DNA from 4 places in the Pseudomonas sp. FG86 genome. Region 1 is predicted to be linked to each of the others. Evidence: predicted binding sites of a transcription regulator. Region 1 holds the regulator's gene; each other region holds the start of a gene.
The links. The regulator FliA, encoded in region 1, starts transcription of late flagellar genes. The targets are predictions, from matches to a motif close to CTAAAGTTTNNNNNNNNNNNGCCGNTAA.
Positions count from the first base shown of each region.

Region 2: a site for FliA is predicted at 2,817-2,844, ahead of ACODSV_RS27160 (flagellar protein MotY). Genes of this name have one in related genera too.
Region 3: a site for FliA is predicted at 2,345-2,372, ahead of motA (flagellar motor stator protein MotA). Genes of this name have one in related genera too.
Region 4: a site for FliA is predicted at 2,050-2,077, ahead of ACODSV_RS04505 (methyl-accepting chemotaxis protein). Genes of this name have one in related genera too.

Region 1 is NZ_JBMDIS010000094.1:3,727-8,557, forward strand. Features, by position in the region: gene flhF (flagellar biosynthesis GTPase FlhF) at 1-852, shown strand, start outside; gene fleN (flagellar synthesis regulator FleN) at 958-1,791, shown strand; gene fliA (RNA polymerase sigma factor FliA) at 1,788-2,528, shown strand; gene ACODSV_RS31280 (chemotaxis response regulator CheY) at 2,696-3,070, shown strand; gene ACODSV_RS31285 (protein phosphatase CheZ) at 3,089-3,877, shown strand; gene ACODSV_RS31290 (chemotaxis protein CheA) at 3,889-4,831, shown strand, end outside.
Region 2 is NZ_JBMDIS010000063.1:530-5,360, forward strand. Features, by position in the region: gene ACODSV_RS27155 (argininosuccinate synthase) at 498-1,715, opposite strand; gene ACODSV_RS27160 (flagellar protein MotY) at 1,845-2,753, opposite strand; gene pyrC (dihydroorotase) at 2,910-3,956, shown strand; gene rnt (ribonuclease T) at 3,953-4,624, shown strand; gene ACODSV_RS27175 (peroxiredoxin) at 4,689-4,831, opposite strand, start outside.
Region 3 is NZ_JBMDIS010000010.1:125,193-130,023, reverse strand. Features, by position in the region: gene rsgA (small ribosomal subunit biogenesis GTPase RsgA) at 1-127, shown strand, start outside; gene motB (flagellar motor protein MotB) at 405-1,421, opposite strand; gene motA (flagellar motor stator protein MotA) at 1,425-2,276, opposite strand; gene ACODSV_RS09765 (HDOD domain-containing protein) at 2,444-3,979, shown strand; gene ACODSV_RS09760 (rhodanese-like domain-containing protein) at 4,037-4,831, shown strand, end outside.
Region 4 is NZ_JBMDIS010000004.1:217,175-222,005, forward strand. Features, by position in the region: gene ACODSV_RS04495 (LysR family transcriptional regulator) at 1-878, opposite strand, end outside; gene ACODSV_RS04500 (aldo/keto reductase) at 996-1,991, shown strand; gene ACODSV_RS04505 (methyl-accepting chemotaxis protein) at 2,136-4,130, shown strand; gene ACODSV_RS04510 (SRPBCC family protein) at 4,220-4,675, shown strand; gene ACODSV_RS04515 (DUF411 domain-containing protein) at 4,786-4,831, shown strand, end outside.

The DNA of each region.
Region 1 (4,831 bases):
CAAGGCAGCAAACCGCACCAGGCTAACCTCTGGCGTCGCCTGCAACGCATCGGCCTGTCTGGCCCGTTGTCCCGCGACCTGTTGGCGCTGACCACCGAAATCGAAGAACCTCGCCAGGCCTGGCGCATGTTGCTGGCCCACCTGGCGCGGATGATCGCCACCCCGGAAATCGAACCCCTGGAAGAGGGCGGTGTGATCGCCATGGTCGGCCCTGCCGGCATGGGCAAGACCACCACCCTGGCCAAGCTGGCGGCCCGTTATGTGCTCAAATACGGCGCTTCGAATATCGCGCTGGTGAGCATGGACAGCTACCGTATCGGCGCCCAGGAGCAACTCAAGACCCTGGGTCGCATCCTCAATGTGTCGGTGACCCACGTCGACCCAGGCCAGTCGCTGGCCAACGCGCTCGACCCGTTGCTGCGTAAACGCGTGGTGCTGATCGACACCGCGGGGCTGCAAGCCAGCGACCCGGCCTTGCGCCTGCAACTGGAAAGCCTGGCCGGGCGTGGCATCAAGTCTAAAAATTACCTGGTGCTTGCAACCACCAGCCAAAAACAAGTTCTTACCGCTGCGTACCATAGCTACAAGCGCTGCGGGCTGGCCGGCTGCATCCTGACTAAGCTTGATGAAACGGCGAGCCTGGGCGAGGTGTTGAGCCTGGCCATCAGTCATGAACTACCGGTCGCCTACCTGACCGACGGGCCGCGGATCCCGGATGACCTGCATCTGCCGCGCCGTCATCAGTTGGTCAGCCGTGCCGTCAGCGTGCAAATGCAAGAAGAGCCTAGCGAGGAAGCGATGGCCGACATGTTCGCTGACCTCTACCACAACCCGGCAAAACGGGTGGGTTGAGTCAGTATGAACACCGTGAAATGTATCTACATCGATGGTCTGCAAGCGATTCACGCGGCCAAGCCATGTAGCCTGCGTCTAAGCAAGACAAGGTAAAGAAATAAAATGGGCAGCATGCATCCCGTACAGGTGATCGCGGTGACCGGCGGCAAAGGTGGCGTCGGGAAAACTAACGTGTCAGTGAATTTGTCCCTGGCGCTGGCAGAGCTTGGCCGTCGCGTCATGCTGCTGGATGCTGACCTGGGGCTGGCGAATGTCGACGTTCTGCTGGGACTGACGCCCAAACACACCCTCGCCGATGTGATCGAGGGCCGCTGTGAGCTGCGTGATGTGCTGCTCCAGGGCCCCGGTGGGATCCGTATCGTACCGGCCGCCTCGGGCACCCAGAGCATGGTGCACCTGAGCCCGGCGCAGCATGCCGGTCTGATCCAGGCGTTCAGCGATATCGGCGACAACCTCGACGTGCTGGTGATCGACACCGCCGCCGGGATCGGCGAGTCGGTGGTCAGCTTCGTGCGCGCCGCGCAGGAAGTGTTGCTGGTGGTCTGCGATGAACCCACCTCGATCACCGACGCCTATGCCCTGATCAAACTGCTTAACCGCGACTACGGCATGAACCGCTTCCGCGTGCTGGCCAACATGGCCCAAAGCCCGCAGGAAGGCCGCAACCTGTTCGCCAAGTTGACCAAGGTCACGGATCGCTTTCTCGATGTCGCCCTACAATACGTCGGCGCAGTTCCCTATGACGAGTGTGTGCGCAAGGCTGTGCAAAAGCAGCGTGCAGTCTACGAAGCGTTCCCTCGTTCGAAATGCGCCTTGGCGTTCAAGGCTATTGCTCAGAAGGTCGATACTTGGCCGTTGCCCGCTAACCCTCGGGGGCATCTGGAGTTTTTCGTCGAGCGATTGGTGCATCAGACGAGCGCAGGACCCGTGCTATGACAGCGACCGGCTACAACGCCTACAAGAAGTCCGCCCGTGACAGTCAGGGTGAGTTGATCGAGCGTTACGCGCCTTTGGTCAAACGCATCGCCTATCACTTGCTGGCACGCCTCCCCGCCAGTGTCCAGGTCGAAGACCTGATCCAGGCCGGCATGATCGGCCTTCTCGAAGTGTCGACCAAATACGACGCGAGCAAGGGCGCGAGTTTCGAGACGTATGCGGGTATCCGTATCCGTGGCGCGATGCTCGATGAGGTGCGCAAAGGCGATTGGGCGCCGCGTTCGGTACACCGCAATACGCGCATGGTCAGTGACGCAATTCGGTCAATTGAAGCAAAAACCGGTCGCGACGCTAAAGATCATGAAGTTGCGGCCGAACTCCAATTGAGTCTCGACGATTATTACGGGATTTTGAACGATACCTTGGGCAGCCGCCTGTTCAGTTTCGACGACCTGTTGCAGGACGGCGAACACGAAGGGTTGCACGAGGACGGCGCGAGTACGCATATGGAGCCGTCGCGTGACCTGGAGGATGAACGCTTCCAGGGCGCATTGGCCGACGCAATTGCCAATTTGCCGGAGCGTGAGCGACTGGTGTTGGCGCTGTACTACGACGAAGAGCTGAACCTCAAGGAAATCGGTGAGGTCCTGGGGGTCAGCGAATCGCGTGTCAGCCAGCTGCACAGCCAGTGCGCGGCCCGCTTGCGGGGGCGATTGGGAGAGTGGCGCGCGCGCTGACAGGCAGTGTGGGGACACTGCAGACGCAACCGCGAGGGCCTTGGCCGCCGCGGGGGCTAACCGTGGTGCCCTGGGCAGTCCTTTTTGTGTAACGCCTGTTGATTGAAATGGCGCGTCCAGGTGCTGGGCGCGTTTAAGACTGCTTGGAGGTCGAATTGGACAAGAACATGAAAATCCTCATCGTTGATGACTTCTCAACGATGCGGCGGATCATAAAAAACCTGTTGCGTGACCTTGGGTTCACAAACACGGTCGAGGCGGATGACGGCCTTACGGCGATTCCGATCCTCAACAGCGGGAGCATCGACTTTCTGGTAACCGATTGGAACATGCCGGGCATGACGGGTATCGACTTGTTGCGCCACGTGCGTGCCGACGAAAAACTGCGCAGTCTTCCCGTGCTGATGGTGACCGCCGAAGCCAAGCGTGAACAGATCATCGAAGCCGCCCAAGCCGGGGTTAACGGCTATGTGGTCAAACCATTCACTGCGCAGGCCTTGAAAGAGAAGATCGAAAAAATCTTCGAACGCATCCACGGCTAATGCTGCCACGGGGGAGCTATGGAGCAAAAAGAATCATCGCAGGCCGACTTTGAGTCGACCCTGAAAAAACATGCTCACCAGCTGGTCGACAGCCTTGAAAAAGGCCAGTTCGGCGATGCGGTGCAGTTAATCCATCAGCTCAACCAGACCCGTGACCGCGGCCTGTACCAGGAGGTGGGCAAGCTCACACGCGAGCTTCACAGTGCGATCGTCAATTTCCAGATTGACCCGCACATGCCTCAAGCCGAAGAGATTTCGCAGATCACCGACGCCACCGAACGCCTGTCCTATGTGGTCAGGCTGACTGAGGCAGCGGCCAACCGCACCATGGACCTGGTGGAAAACGCCACGCCCCTGGTCAACGGCATGGCCACGGAAGCCCAGGCGCTGAGCGTTGACTGGGGTCGCTTCATGCGCCGTGAAGTCGGCGCAGAAGAGTTTCGTGAGCTGGCCCGTCGGGTCGAAGGGTTCCTGTCACGCAGCGAGCAGGAAAACCGTACGGTTTCCAGCAACCTCAATGACATTCTGCTCGCCCAGGATTACCAGGACCTGACCGGTCAGGTGATCAAGCGTGTGACCCAGTTGGTCACCGAAGTGGAAAGCAACCTGCTCAAATTGGTACTCATGGCCGGCCAGGTCGACCGTTTCGCCGGCATCGAACATGACCGCGAAGCGATCCTCTCTGAAAAAGATCCACAAAAACATCTCGCCAAGGGTGAAGGTCCGCAGATTCATGCCGATAAACGTGAAGACGTTGTGTCAGGTCAGGATGACGTAGATGACCTGTTATCCAGTTTAGGCTTCTAAGGAGCACACCCATGAGCTTCGGCGCCGATGAAGAAATCCTTCAGGATTTCCTTGTAGAGGCCGGCGAAATTTTAGAGCAATTGTCCGAACAACTGGTCGAGCTGGAAAGCCGCCCGGATGATGCGAACCTGCTCAATGCAATTTTTCGCGGTTTTCATACTGTAAAAGGGGGCGCCGGCTTCCTCCAGCTCCATGAGCTGGTGGAGTGCTGCCACATCGCCGAAAACGTGTTCGACATCCTGCGCAAGGGTGAGCGTCACGTTGACTCGGAGTTAATGGATGTAATCCTCGAAGCGTTGGATGCGGTCAACGGCATGTTCAGCGAAGTGCGCGAACGTGCCCCGATCACCGCCGCCACCCCGGAACTGCTGGCCGCCCTGGCGCGCCTGGCAGAACCTGCCGACACCTCGGCCGCGCCGGTGGTGGAAGCGGCGCCAGAGCCGGTGGTCGAAGCCGAAGCGGATGTCACCGACAGCGAGTTCGAGCAGTTGCTCGACTCTCTCAATGCGGTCAAGGCCGAGGCTGAAGCACCGTCGGCCGTACCCGCACCCGCACCCGCGGCCGCTGCGCCTGCCGAGCCGACCAGCGAAGACATCACCGACGCAGAGTTCGAATCCCTGCTCGACCAGTTGCATGGCAAAGGCCAGTTCGCGGCTGATGCCGTGGCCACTGCGGCTGCCCCGGAAACGCCGGCGGCAACGGCCAGTACCGATATCACCGATGACGAATTCGAAGCGTTGCTCGACCAGTTGCATGGCAAGGGCACCTTTGCCGCCGATGCCTTGCCGGAAGTCGCGGCCACTGGCGCGGCGCCGACGCCAGCTGCACCGGGCGCCGCTGCGGCCCCTGCTGACGACGGCTTGATCTCCGATCACGAATTCGAAGCCCTGCTCGACGAATTGCACGGAAAGGGCAAGTTCACCGAAGTGGCCCCGGCTGCTGCGGCGACTGCCA
Region 2 (4,831 bases), on a different contig from region 1:
ACCAGATAGGAATTAACCTACAAAAAATCACCAACGCGGATGTATCGAGTTTTATGGAGCCTTTCAGACCTTTCCGGGGGCACACATATTTTGAGTGAAATATCCAATACATAAGGGGGTGAAGGTAAACGTGGCGCACAGGAGTTTCAGGAAACGCCCCTTTTTTGTCGCCTTCACGCGTACGAGCTGGCAAAAAAAGCCTGACTCTTTCAGTTCCATTTAACATATCTACTTACACCCTAATTTTCCTACAGAACTTTCTGCGTCTTACAACTGCCCCGCACTTTTGTGAGTGAATTTTCTGTAAGACATAGTTCCTGATCAGGTGTAAATAATTCATTCATACCTTTAAAAACAGCTACGCCCGCAAACTCAACTTTTTAAGCGCTTAAAATTCCGCATTAAACACTGCTTAAACATATGGGGCTCCCACCTTTTTCAAGGCAAAAAAAATGGCCCCTTGAAAAAGGGGCCATCTTTCACACCATCTTAAAGACTCAGAACAACTTGCGACCCTTGTTGGCCGCAATGCGCATGCGCAGTGCGTTCAACTTGATGAAGCCTGCCGCGTCCGCCTGGTTGTAGGCGCCGCCATCTTCTTCGAAGGTGGCGATATTGGCGTCGAACAGCGATTCATCCGACTTACGACCAGTAACGATCACATTACCCTTGTACAGCTTCAGACGTACAACGCCGTTCACGTGGACCTGGGAAGCATCGATCATCTGTTGCAGCATCAGGCGCTCAGGGCTCCACCAGTAGCCGGTGTAGATCAGGCTGGCGTACTTGGGCATCAGCTCGTCTTTGAGGTGAGCCACTTCGCGATCCAGGGTGATGGATTCGATGGCGCGGTGAGCGCGCAGCATGATGGTGCCACCCGGGGTTTCATAGCAGCCACGGGACTTCATGCCCACGTAGCGGTTCTCGACGATGTCGAGACGGCCGATACCGTGCGCGCCACCGATACGGTTCAAGGTCGCCAGCACGGTGGCCGGGGTCATTTCGACACCGTCCAGCGCGACGATATCGCCGTTGCGGTAGGTCAGTTCCAGGTATTGCGGCTTGTCGGGAGCGTTCTCCGGGGAGACGGTCCATTTCCACATGTCTTCTTCGTGCTCGGTCCAGGTGTCTTCCAGCACGCCGCCTTCATAGGAGATGTGCAGCAGGTTGGCATCCATCGAGTACGGGGATTTCTTCTTGCCATGACGCTCGATCGGGATCGCGTGCTTTTCAGCGTAATCCATCAGCTTTTCACGGGACAGCAGGTCCCACTCACGCCAAGGAGCAATCACTTTCACACCAGGCTTCAGCGCGTAGGCGCCCAATTCGAAGCGTACCTGGTCGTTGCCCTTGCCGGTGGCACCATGGGAAATGGCGTCAGCGCCGGTTTCGTTGGCGATTTCGATCAAGCGCTTGGCGATCAGCGGGCGTGCGATGGAAGTACCCAGCAGGTACTCACCTTCGTAGACGGTGTTGGCGCGAAACATCGGGAAAACGAAATCGCGGACGAACTCTTCGCGCAGGTCGTCAATGTAGATCTCTTTCACGCCCATGGCTTGCGCCTTGGCACGTGCAGGTTCGACCTCTTCGCCCTGACCCAGGTCAGCGGTGAAGGTCACCACTTCACAGTTATAAGTATCCTGCAGCCACTTGAGGATCACCGAAGTGTCCAGGCCGCCGGAATACGCGAGAACGACCTTGTTTACGTCGGCCATGCCATCACTCCACGGGGTTTTACGGAAAGGCGTCGATTCTACCGACCAAAACCGTGAATTTACAGGGGCGCGACAGCAAATGAAGATAAAGCGACAGATTATGTCGACCGAGCGACCGATGGTCGCACCTTATGACGTGGCAGCAGGGTTGCTGGGGGCCTTGGCCTGGGGCGCCGTTTTGTCCGGAACGGCAACGCGCTCGAGCTGAATGTTCACGCGGCGGTTACGGGCGCGGTTGGCGGCGTTGGTATTAGGCGCCAGGGGGTAGCTTTCGCCATGGAAGCGCATCGTGATCTGCGACTCCTGGATACCATTGGCCTTGAAGTAGTCCATCACCGCCAGGGCACGCCGGCGCGACACATCGCGGTTGGTCAGGCGATTGCCGCTGTTGTCGGAGTGGCCGTTCAACTCGATATGGTTCACCGTCGGGTCGGCTTTCATGAACGCGAGAATCACCGCCAGCTTGCGCTTGGCCGCAGCATCCAGTTCGATGCCTCCACCGGGGAAGCCGATTTCGGTCTGTTTGACCTGATCGTAATTCATCGGTAACAGCTTGGCGGTGCACAGTTGATAGTCGTTATAGGCCTTGTTGAATTTCACCGGTAACAGGCGAATTTCCGAATAGCCGCCCTCGCGGGCGTAATGCCGCACGGTCGGGCTGCGCCCCTCGAGCAAACCGGTGAACAGGCGCCCGGCCTGGGCCTGGGAACTGTTGAACAGAACATCGCCACTGCCCGCGTGCACGGCGCCGAGGTTGATATCGCCCCGGCCCGGTTGCCAGGGCGCAGCGGCCGCCAGCAACGTGGCCGAGCCCGCGCCCAACGCGCCGCTGTAGGCTTTCAAACGGAACGTGGCCTGCTCGCCGGCCCGGCGCACGAACTCACCCGAGCCGAAATCGGTGATCGGCTGGGTCAGGCGGCACTCGAATTGGTCGCCTTCCACCTTCCACTCAATATTTTCCAGACGTGTCTGGAACGTGAGGGCCATCGCAGGCAGGCTGGCGAACACACTGAGCAGGGCTAGATAATGCTGGCGCACGGGAGGCTCCACTGGTTTCTACAACACTTCAAAGCGTCATACATCGTTAAGGCATACCCAGGGATATCGGTCGCATCCTGCAAAACTTGATAGCGAGTGCCTGCAAGAGTCTTTTCCGGTAGCATTCCCACCAGATTGACCCGCCTGGAATCCCCAATGTCCGACCGCCTGACCCTGCTGCGTCCCGACGACTGGCATATTCATCTTCGCGATGGTGCTGCGTTGCCCCAAACCGTGGCCGATGTAGCGCGTACGTTTGGCCGCGCCATCATCATGCCTAACCTGGTACCTCCGGTGCGCAATGCCGAGCAAGCCGACGCCTATCGCCAGCGCATCCTCGCTGCGCGGCCGGCCGGCAGCCGCTTCGAACCGCTGATGGTGCTCTACCTGACCGACCGCACCCAGCCCGAAGAAATTCGTGAGGCCAAGGCCTGCGGTTTCGTGCACGCCGCCAAGCTGTACCCGGCGGGCGCAACCACCAACTCCGATTCAGGCGTGACCAGCATCGATAAGATCCTGCCCGCCATCGAAGCCATGGCTGAAGTTGGCATGCCGCTGTTGATCCACGGTGAAGTCACCCGTGGCGACGTCGACGTGTTCGATCGCGAGAAGCTCTTCATCGACGAGCACATGCGCCGCGTGGTCGAGCTGTTCCCCACGCTCAAGGTGGTGTTCGAACACATCACCACGGCGGATGCCGTGCAGTTCGTCACCGAGGCCTCGGCCAACGTGGGCGCGACCATCACTGCGCATCACCTGCTCTACAACCGCAACCACATGCTGGTGGGCGGGATTCGGCCGCACTTCTATTGCCTGCCGATTCTCAAGCGCAATACCCATCAGGTGGCCTTGCTGGACGCCGCCACCAGCGGCAACCCGAAGTTCTTCCTCGGTACCGACTCGGCTCCCCATGCCCAGCACGCCAAGGAAGCCGCATGCGGTTGTGCCGGGTGCTACACCGCGTATGCCGCCATCGAGTTGTATGCCGAAGCGTTCGAACAGCGCAATGCCCTGGACAAGCTCGAAGGCTTCGCCAGCCTCAACGGTCCACGTTTCTATGGCCTGCCGGCGAATACCGATCGCATTACCCTGGTCCGTGAAGACTGGACCGCCCCTGCCAGCCTGCCGTTTGGCGAGCTGACTGTTATCCCGCTGCGCGCCGGTGAAACACTGCGCTGGCGCCTGCTGGAGGAAAGCAAGTGAGTGAAGACCATTACGACGACGAACACGAGCATAGCGGGGGCGGCTCCCGTCACCCGATGGCCGAGCGGTTTCGCGGCTATCTGCCGGTTGTCATCGACGTAGAAACCGGGGGCTTCAACTGCGCCACCGATGCCCTGCTGGAAATCGCGGCCACCACCATTGGCATGGATGAACAGGGCTTCGTGTTCCCGGAACACACGCACTTCTTCCGGGTTGAACCGTTCGAAGGCGCCAATATCGAAGCCGCGGCCCTGGAGTTCACCGGGATCAAGCTTGATCACCCGTTGCGCATGGCAGTCAGTGAAGAAGCGGCGCTGACCGATATCTTTCGTGGCGTGCGCAAGGCATTGAAGGCCAATGGCTGCAAACGCGCGATCCTGGTGGGTCACAACAGCAGCTTCGACCTGGGCTTCCTCAACGCCGCAGTGGCGCGCCTGGACATGAAGCGCAACCCGTTCCACCCGTTCTCCAGCTTTGACACGGCGACCCTGGCCGGCCTGGCCTATGGCCAGACCGTCTTGGCCAAAGCCTGCCAGGCGGCCGGTATCGACTTTGACGGACGCGAAGCCCATTCGGCCCGCTACGACACTGAAAAGACCGCCGAACTGTTCTGCGGTATCGTCAACCGTTGGAAACAGATGGGTGGCTGGGAAGACTTCAGCGACTGAGTTCATCGCCCGCGCATAAAAAAACCGGCCCTCTCAGGCCGGTTTTTTTTACCCGGAATCTGGCTTACAGCTTGCCAGCGTTCTCGGTCAGGTAAGCCGCAACACCTTCAGGCGAAGCGTTCATGCCCTTATCGCCTTTTTTCCAGTTGGCAGGGCAGACTTCGCCGTGTTCTTCGTGGAATTGCAGGGCGTCGACCAGACGGATCA
Region 3 (4,831 bases), on a different contig from region 1:
CGATTGCAAACACGACCGCGAACCCGGTTGCGCCTTGCTCAAGGCGCTGGAGGATGGCCGCGTGCAGCAGCAGCGGATGAACAGCTATCGGTCGATTATTGCGAGCTTGCCCGAAAGCAGTTACTAGACCACCCCACGCAATATCTGGCGAGCAAGCCTGTCGTGGCGAGCGGGCTTGCCCCGCGTTGGGTTGCGAAGCGGCCCCAATCAATCGGAATGCGGAGTATCAGGCACTCCTCTGCGGCGGGTTCTGGGGCTGCTTCGCAGCCCAACGCGGGGCAAGCCCGCTCGCCACAGTTACAGTGTTCCGCCTTAACTGACAGGCATCAGGGCACGCCCGCATCCCACAACAAGCCCGCACCCTCCCCCACAACAGGCTCGCTCACCACAAACATCCGGTGTGACTACGAGCCCGTCGCAGGCACCGTAGGATCCTTCACCCCGCCGTCATCAAACAGGTTCAGCTTCTGCCGCAGCTCATGCGCCGGCAATGGCTCCTGCCCCGGCGCAATCGCATTCGGATCGGCCGGGGTTTCACCTGGCGCGCCTGCGCCGGATGTCGGCGGCGGCGGTGGCTGATCACCTTCAATCGCTCGCTGGGCCTTTTTAGTCAGCACAACGATATCGATGCGGCGATTGATCGGGTTGAACGGGTCTTTCGGATCAAACAATTGGGAAGAGGCAAAGCCGACCACTCGTGCCACTTGCGCGTCCGGGTAGCTGCCGGCCACCAGTGCACGGCGAGCAGCGTTGGCACGGTTGGCCGAAAGCTCCCAGTTGCCAAAGTCGCCCTGCCCCGCATACGGCTTGGCATCGGTGTGGCCGCTGATACTGATCTTGTTCGGCACGGCCTTGATGGTGTCGGCCATGGCCAGCAGGATATCTTCGAAATACGGCTTCAAGCGCGCGCTGCCGGAGTCGAACATCGGCCGGTTCGCGGCGTCAGTGATCTGGATACGCAAGCCTTCCGGGGTAATCTCGAAGGAAATCTGATCCTTGAACTTCAGCAGTTGAGGGTTTTCCTCGACCTTGGTCTGCAATTCCTGCAGCAGCAATTCAAGGCGTTCCTGCTCGACCTGCTCAGCCATGCTCTCGACGGTATCGCGCTCGATCGGAATTTTTTCCTGGGGCGCCTCGGTCTTGACCTCCGGGTTGATGGTGCGCTCAGGCGCCAACTGCGGCGAACCGCCAAGGTCGATTACAAAGGGGGTGCCACTTTCCGAGAAGCCAATAGGGTCCTTGAAGTAACCGGCGATGGCGATCTTCTGCTCGGGCGTGGCCGTGGACATCAGCCACAGCACCAGGAAGAACGCCATCATCGCCGTCGCGAAGTCGGCGAAGGCGATTTTCCAGGCGCCACCATGGTGCCCCGCGGCGAAGCGCTTGACGCGCTTGATGATTATCGGCTGGTTGTTTTCCATGGCTTAGCGACCGCGAACCGCTTGTTCCAACTCGGCAAAACTCGGGCGATGTTTCGGGTACAGCACCTTGCGACCGAATTCCACCGCCAGCGAAGGCGGCATGCCCGATGCAGAAGCGACCAGGCTGGCCTTGATCGCTTCATACAGATTGATTTCTTCCTTGGCATCGTGGGCCAGGGAGGTGGCGAGCGGGCCGAAGAAACCATAGGCCGCAAGAATACCGAAGAAGGTACCCACGAGCGCCGCACCTACGTGCATGCCGATAGCTTTCTGGTCGCCCTCGCCGAGGGACGCCATGGTTACCACGATACCCAGTACCGCCGCGACTATACCGAAACCAGGCATACCGTCGGCAACACCGGTCACCGCGTGGGAAGGATGCTCCAGCTCTTCCTTGAGGCTGAACAGCTCCATGTCGAACAGGCCTTCCAGCTCATGGGGCGCCATGTTGCCCGAGGACATGATGCGCAGGTAGTCGCAGATATACGCGGTCATGCGCTCATCTTTGAGCACGGCCGGGTACTTGGCGAAAATCGGGCTGGCCGCGGCATCTTCGATGTCGCCTTCGATGGCCATCATGCCTTCACGGCGGCTCTTGTTGAGGATCTCGTAGATCAGCCCCAGCACTTCCAGGTAGAAGGTGTGGGAAAAGCGCGAGCTGAACATGCCCAGCGACTTCTTGATCACATGCATGGTCATGTAGCCGGGGTTGGCCTGCAAGAATGCGCCGAACGCCGCACCACCAATAATCAGCACTTCAAAGGGCTGGATCAACGCAGCGATCTTACCGTGGGACAGGACGTACCCACCGAGCACGCTTGCGATGACGACGATGATGCCGATTATTTTAGCCATAGGGGATGTGTACTTGCGCCGTGAGGTTCATGGACATATTTGGAGGAACTGCAAAACTCTTGTTCTACTTATCGGCAAAACTGCGCCAGACTATAGGCCGTTAAGGCGAAAAGCCAGTTCGGCCCGCTCTGGGCGTGTTGACCGCAAGTGATGATCGCGCCCCAATCATGGCTAATGAAACGACCGTACCCACTGTAAAACCCACCACCCTCGCTGCTTGGATCAAGCGTCTGGACGAAGTGCGGCTGCCCGTTCCCCAGGCGAACCACGAGCGCGTGTGCAAAGCCATCCGCGACAGCCGCAGTTCGTTGCGAGATATTGCCGAACTGATGCAAGACAGCCCCGCGCTGGTGCTCAGCGTGATGCGCGAAGCCAACAGCCACACCCATGGCAGCCTGGCGGAACCGGCGGAAAACCTCGAAGTGGCGCTCAACCGCCTCGGCCTCAAACGCGCCGAAGAGTTGCTCGCGCGCCTGCCTTCAGTGCCTGCCAATGAGATTCCCGTCGCCTTGCGCCAACTGCTGCTGGTGAGCCAACACGCTTCCCAGCAGGCCAACGGCCTGTTCGCCAGCCGCCTGGCGCGGCTGTGGCAAGACATTCACTGGGGCAGCTTGCTGTTTCTATCGCCGCTGTGGCCGATGGCGGTTGCCTACCCCAAGCTCCTGGAAGAGTGGGAACTGCGAGTTATCCACAAAGGCCAGTCGGCACGTCAGGTTGAACAGGAGTTATTTGGCGTCCGCCTGCTGGACCTGTGCCTCGGCCTGACTGAAACCTGGCACCTGCCCATCTGGGTGTCCCAGGGTTATAACCTGCTGCTGAAGGAACAACGCCTGCTGGTCAAGGCATTGCACATCGCCCGGGAAGATGACCCGCTGCGCCATCAGCAATTGCTCGATGCCGACCCCAGCCTGCGCCGCTGGTTGAACCAACCCGCCAATACCGTGCTGCTGGCCAACGGTCTGGCGATGTCGGCGCAAGAATCATGGACCTGCCCGCACACCAAACGCTGGCAGTACCTCACGGCCCTGTACCTGCAACAGCCATTGAGCGAAGTACAGCAACAGTCCCACCAGCAAGCCGTCACCAGCGCCCGTACGACGTTGATGCCCGACCTTTGGCACCCGGCGCTGTCGCTGATCTGGCCATGGAATGTGCAGAAGATCCATCGCGGCCTGCTGCCCGCGCCGCCGCCTACCGCAGAGTCCCTGGCCATCTGGCGCAAGCGTTGCACGGAGTTGCTGGTGGAGCCGAGCCGCTTTGCCAATGCCATGCACTTGACCACGTGCGCCAAGGAAGCGCTGGTCGCCAGTGGCATGCAACGAGTGTTGCTGTTTATGGCGGATCGCGCCCTGAGCACCTTGCGCGTGCATCAGGCCGATGGCCTGCCGAAGGACGCCGCGAACCTGAGCCTGGATGTGGTCAACAGCACGCTGCTGCAACGCATGCTGGAAAAATCCGCCCAGGTGCGCCTGACGCCCGACAACCACGCACAGTTCTCGGCCCTGTTGCCGCCGATCCTGCGTCGCCTGTTCACCGGGGAACACCTGTTGCTGCGTTCGCTGAGCTGCAATGGCCGCGTGGTGATGTTGATGGTGGCCGACCAGGGCGGCGGGCCATTTTCGGAAACCACCGTGCAGGCCTTCGGCAAAACCGCCCAGTGCATCGAGAAAGCCCTGCACAGCTTTACCAACCGCAGCGCCTGATGCTTGCGCTACAATCGCGGTCCTTTATCGCCAACATTTGTGCCCAGGAGACCTCACATGCCTGACTTCTCTGGCTTGCCGCTGGTGATCGAATCCAGCGACCTGCTCGGTCGCCTTGATGCCGAACACCTGATTCTGGTGGATCTCACCAGTGCCGCCCGCTACGCCGAAGGGCATATCCCCGGCGCGCATTTCGTTGACCCCAAGCGCACCCAACTGGGCCAGCCGCCGGCACCCGGCCTGCTGCCCAACAAAGCCGACCTGGAAAAACTGTTCGGCGAACTGGGCCACACCCCGGACGCAACCTACGTGGTCTACGACGACGAAGGCGGTGGCTGGGCTGGCCGTTTTATCTGGATGCTCGACGTGATCGGCCATCAGAAATACCACTACCTCGATGGCGGCCTGCTGGCCTGGCTGGCTGAACAGCACCCAGTGTCCACCGACGTACCCGCCCCCCTCGGTGGCCCCGTCAGCCTCACGCTGCACGAGGGCCCCACCGCAACCCGCGAATACCTGCAAAGCCGCCTCGGCGCGGCGGACCTGGGTATCTGGGACGCACGCGGCCCGCTGGAGTATTCCGGCGAGAAAGTCCTCGCCGCCAAGGGGGGCCACATCCCCGGCGCTGTGAACTTCGAATGGACCGCCGGCATGGACAAGGCACGCAACCTGCGCATCCGCCGCGACATGCCGCAGATCCTCGAAAGCCTCGGGCTGACCCCCGATAAAGAAATCATCACCCACTGCCAGACTCACCACCGCTCTGGCTTCACCTACCTGGTGGCCAAGGCGCTCGGTTATCCGCGAGTCAAAGGTTATGCCGGTTCCTGGGGCGAATGGGGCAACCACCCC
Region 4 (4,831 bases), on a different contig from region 1:
AGTTCCACCAGCCAATCGACAAACACCCGCACCCGCCGTGATAACTGGCGGTGCGGCGGGTACAGCGCCGTCAGGGCCATTTTCGGGACTGGCAAGTGTGGCAGCACTTCCACCAGCGTCCCCCGGGCCAGTTGCTGCATCGCATGATAATGGGGGGCCTGGATCAACCCGTATCCGGCTTCGCAAGCAGAGAAATAGCCGTCTGAACTGTTCACCGCGACAGTCTTGGCCAGGTTGACGCTCCGCAACTCGTTCGCTAATGCGAATTCCAGCCCGAAGCGTTTGCCGCTGGCGCTGGACACATACTCAACCATCTGATGCCGGGCCAGGTCGTCCAGGGTTTGGGGCACCCCCATACGCTCCAGGTACCCGGGGCTGGCCAAGGTCAGTTGGTCCATCATTGCCAGCGGCCTGGCCACCAGTGATTCGTCCAGGGCCGGGCCACCGCGCAGCACGCAATCCACACCTTCGCGTATCAGGTCCACCGGGCGGTCATTAAGGCTGATCTCCAGTTCAATCTGCGGGTAACGCGAGGTGAACGTCGGCAACGCGGGGATCACGATAAGGCGCCCGATACCCGACGGCATATCAATGCTCAGGGTGCCGCGCGGGTTCTGGCTGCGGGTAGAAAACACCGCTTCGGTTTCCTCCAGGTCTGTCAGCAATTGCACGCAACGCTGGTAATACGCCGTGCCATCCAGGGTCGGACTGACCTGACGCGTCGTGCGCTGCAACAACTGCACGCCCAGGTGCGCTTCCAGTTGCTTGATCAGGATCGTCACCGACGCGCGTGGCAGTTGCAGGCTGTCGGCCGCCTTGGCGAACCCGCCCAACTCGACAATCCGGGTAAACACGCGCATTGCGTTGAAACGGTCCAAATCTCGCCACCTCTATGGATTATTTAGATTTTACGAATAGTGATAGTGCTTTTAGCCGGTTTATCCCGGTTTTGTCGAGGGTAACAATAGGCGCCTACCTCAACAGGAGCTGCACCCATGCACACTCGTCAACTCGGTAAAAACGGCCCACGTGTTTCCGCCATCGGCCTCGGCTGCATGGGCATGACCGACTTCTACACCCCCGACACCGATACCACCGAGGCCACGGCCACCCTGCATCGCGCGCTGGAACTGGGGGTCAACTTCCTCGACACCGCCGACATGTACGGCCCGCACACCAATGAACAACTGATCGGCCAGGCGATTGCCGGCAAACGCGAGCAAGTGTTCCTGGCGAGCAAATTCGGCATCGTGCGCGACCCGGCGAACCCGGCGCGGCGCGGCGTCAATGGGCGCCCCGAGTACATCCGCGAGGCCATCGACGGCACGTTGCGGCGGCTGGGCATAGAAACACTGGACCTGTATTACCAGCACCGCATTGACCCTGAGGTCGCCATCGAAGAAACCGTCGGCGCCATGGCCGAGCTGGTCAAGCAAGGCAAGGTGCGTTACCTGGGCCTGAGCGAAGCGTCCGCCGCCACCTTGGAACGCGCCCACAAGGTGCACCCGATCAGCGCGCTGCAAAGCGAATATTCCTTGTGGAGCCGCGACCAGGAAGACAACGGCTGCCTGGCCGCCTGCCAACGCCTGGGCATTGCCTTCGTGCCCTACAGTCCGTTGGGCCGGGGCTTTCTCACCGGCGCCCTGCAAAGCCCGGACGATTTCGGCGCCGATGACTATCGCCGTCTCAGCCCACGTTTCCAGGGCGATAACTTTGCGAAAAACCTGCAACTGGTGAAACAGGTGCAACGCCTGGCGGCTGACAAAGGCGTCACCGCCGGGCAATTGGCCTTGGCCTGGGTGCTTGCGCAAGGTGACTTCATCGTCCCAATCCCCGGGACCAAGCAGCGCAGGTACCTGGAACAGAACGTAGCGGCTGTATCGATCGCCCTCACCCCGGCCGAACTGGCGGCGTTGGACGCCATCTTCCCTGCCGACGCCACAGCTGGCCTGCGCTACCCCAAGGAAGTCATGGCAATGCTGGATATCTGACGAGCCCTGCCAGGGAGCCCCTTTATCAAGGGGCTCCCACTTCCTTGCACCATCGTACCTAAAGCTATTGCGCGCCAAGCCGATAGCCCTACGAAGCTCTAACAAAGCCGCGTCGACAATAAACGCTTCGTAAGGACGACCCCCATGCCCCCACTGCGCTCCATCCAAGCTCGCTACACCGTGTTCCTGGTGCTGTTCGTCCTGATGCTATTGGTGTTGACCGTCGTGGGCATCGGCCAATTGGTCGCGCCCACCCTGCGCCAGACTGAAGAGCAGGTCGTACTCAATCGCATCGCCGAGGTTGCGGTACAGATCCAGGGCGAGTTGAACAAAGTCCAGGCCCAGCAACGCACCATCACCCAAACCATCCCCCTGCTCGACAGCGATGCCATCGACAAGGTCCTGCCAGGCCTGGTGGACCAGTATGGCGAGCTGAAAGTGTTCGGCGGTGGTATCTGGCCGCTGCCCAACCAGCGCACGCCCGGGCGCAACAAGCACAGCACCTTCTGGCACCGTGATGCGTCGGGCAAGCTGGCCGTGAACACCTTCTGGAACAGCGACCCGGCGCCCAACTACTACGACCAGAGCTGGTACAAGGGCGGCCTCGCCGCGCCACGCGGGCAATGTGCTTGGGCCGCGGCCTACAAGGACGACGCCAGCCAGGAGCCGCGCACCAACTGCGCCATGGCCATCCAGCGTGATGGCGCGGCGTATGGCGTTGCCACTATCGACGTGACCCTGGGTTTCTTCAACGACCTGGTGGCGAGCAAGGAAAAAGACATCGGCGGGCAAATGCTGATCGTCGAAGGCGACGGCAAGATCATCAGCAACAGCACACGTATCAACAGCCCGGTGGTGCTGAAGAACATCAGCGAACTGAGCGGCACCTCGGCGTTCGCCGCCATGATCAGCAAAGCCCTTGGCCAGCGTGACCAGAAGTTGCAACGCAGCGAGTTCGACAACCAGGGCGTGGCCAGCACCTTCTACATGCGCCCGATCGAAGGCACGCCATGGTTCCTCGCGACCGCCCTGCCCACCTCGCTGATCACCGCCCAGCGCGATGATGTGCTCGGCACCCTGGCGCTGCTGCAAATTCCCATGGTACTGCTGCTGGTGCTGCTGGCGGCCTATGCGATTCGCCAGTTGGTCCAGCGCATGAAAACGCTGAAAACCAACATCGACGCACTCTCCGCCGGCGACGCCGACCTCACGCGACGTATCACCATCCGCGCCGAAGACGAACTCGGCGCCATCGGCCACTCGGTCAACCGCTTTATCGTCTACCTGCAAAACATGATCGGCGAAGTGACCCAGGCTACCGGGGCCATGTCGTCTGGCCTGGCGCAATTGCAGCACACCTCGGCGCAGACCAACAGTATCCTGGTGCGGCATGCCTCGGAGACCGACCAGACCGTCACCGCGATCACCGAAATGAGCTCCACCGCCGACACGGTGGCGCACAACGCCGCCGAAACCGCTGCATTCACCCAGCGCGCCAATGAGCACGCCGACCGCTCCCGTGTGGTCGTGGGTGAAGCCTCTACCAGCGTCAGTGCGTTGATCGGTGAAGTCGCCAGTGCCACCCACACCGTGGAAAACATGCGCCAGGACGCCGCGCGCATCACTGAAACCCTCGGGGTCATTGGCGCGATTGCCGGCCAGACCAACCTGTTGGCACTCAACGCGGCGATCGAAGCCGCACGTGCCGGCGAGCAAGGCCGTGGGTTTGCGGTGGTGGCGGACGAAGTGCGTGCGCTGGCGGCGCGGACCCAGGCCAGCACCTCGCAGATCAATGAAATGCTCGCGCGCCTGACCACGGGCGTGAGTTCGTCCGTGGCGGCCATGGAAAACACCCAGGCCAGCTGCCAGTCGGCGGCGGACGCTACCGCACGGGTGAACAGCGGCCTGGATGAGATGGCTGGCTCGGTCAGCCATATCAACAACCTCAGTACCCAGATCGCCACGGCTGCCGAGCAACAGAGCGCGGTGACCGAAGAGATCAACCGCAGCATGGTGCAGATCCGACATATGGTCGAAGAGCTGGTACAAAGCGGCCATGCCACTGAAACCAATACACAAAGCCTGCTGGATGCGAACGGTCGGGTGATTGCGTTGATGAGCCGATTCAAGGTGCGCTGATAAATGGATGAAACACTCCCGTGCAATGCGCGGGAGTGGACTATTCTGACAGCTCACGGTGCATAGTTTCGCCACACAGGAGGTGTGCCATGCGCGCTGAGCAGTCGATTCGCCTGGAGCGGATCAGTCAGGAACGTTTTATCCAGGCCCCTATCGACGCCGTCTATGACTATGTGACCCAACCGGATCGCTGGCACGAATGGCACCCCACCTCCCTTGGTGCCGAGACCGGCACCAGCGGCTCACTCCCCGCCGGCGCGCGTTTCACCGAGGTCATCGACCTGCTGGGTGTACGGGTTCCCATGAGTTATCGCGTGCAGATCGCGCACAAGCCAGGGGAGTTCAAGACCGTGTTCACCTCCCTGGCTGTCGACGGCTCCCTACACTACGTCTTGCAACCCTATAACGGCGGCACGCTGTTCAAGCGCGTGTTGACCTATGAGACGGAGTTGCAACTGGCGAGCTTGCATGAACGCATGATCGAGCTGTCCACGATCGCGCTGGACCAGCTCAAGCACCGGCTGGAAAATCCCGACTTCGTATAATTTTGAAACATTACCACTGGCGTCGCGCACCGGCGGCGCTGGCTTGCCCGCGATGACGTGGTCATGATCGCCACCATCCCAATGGCCACCTCCTGCTGACGAGACCTTCCATGAAAACCCCTTTGCGCCTGGCCCTGCTGTCAGCCCTGCTCACCA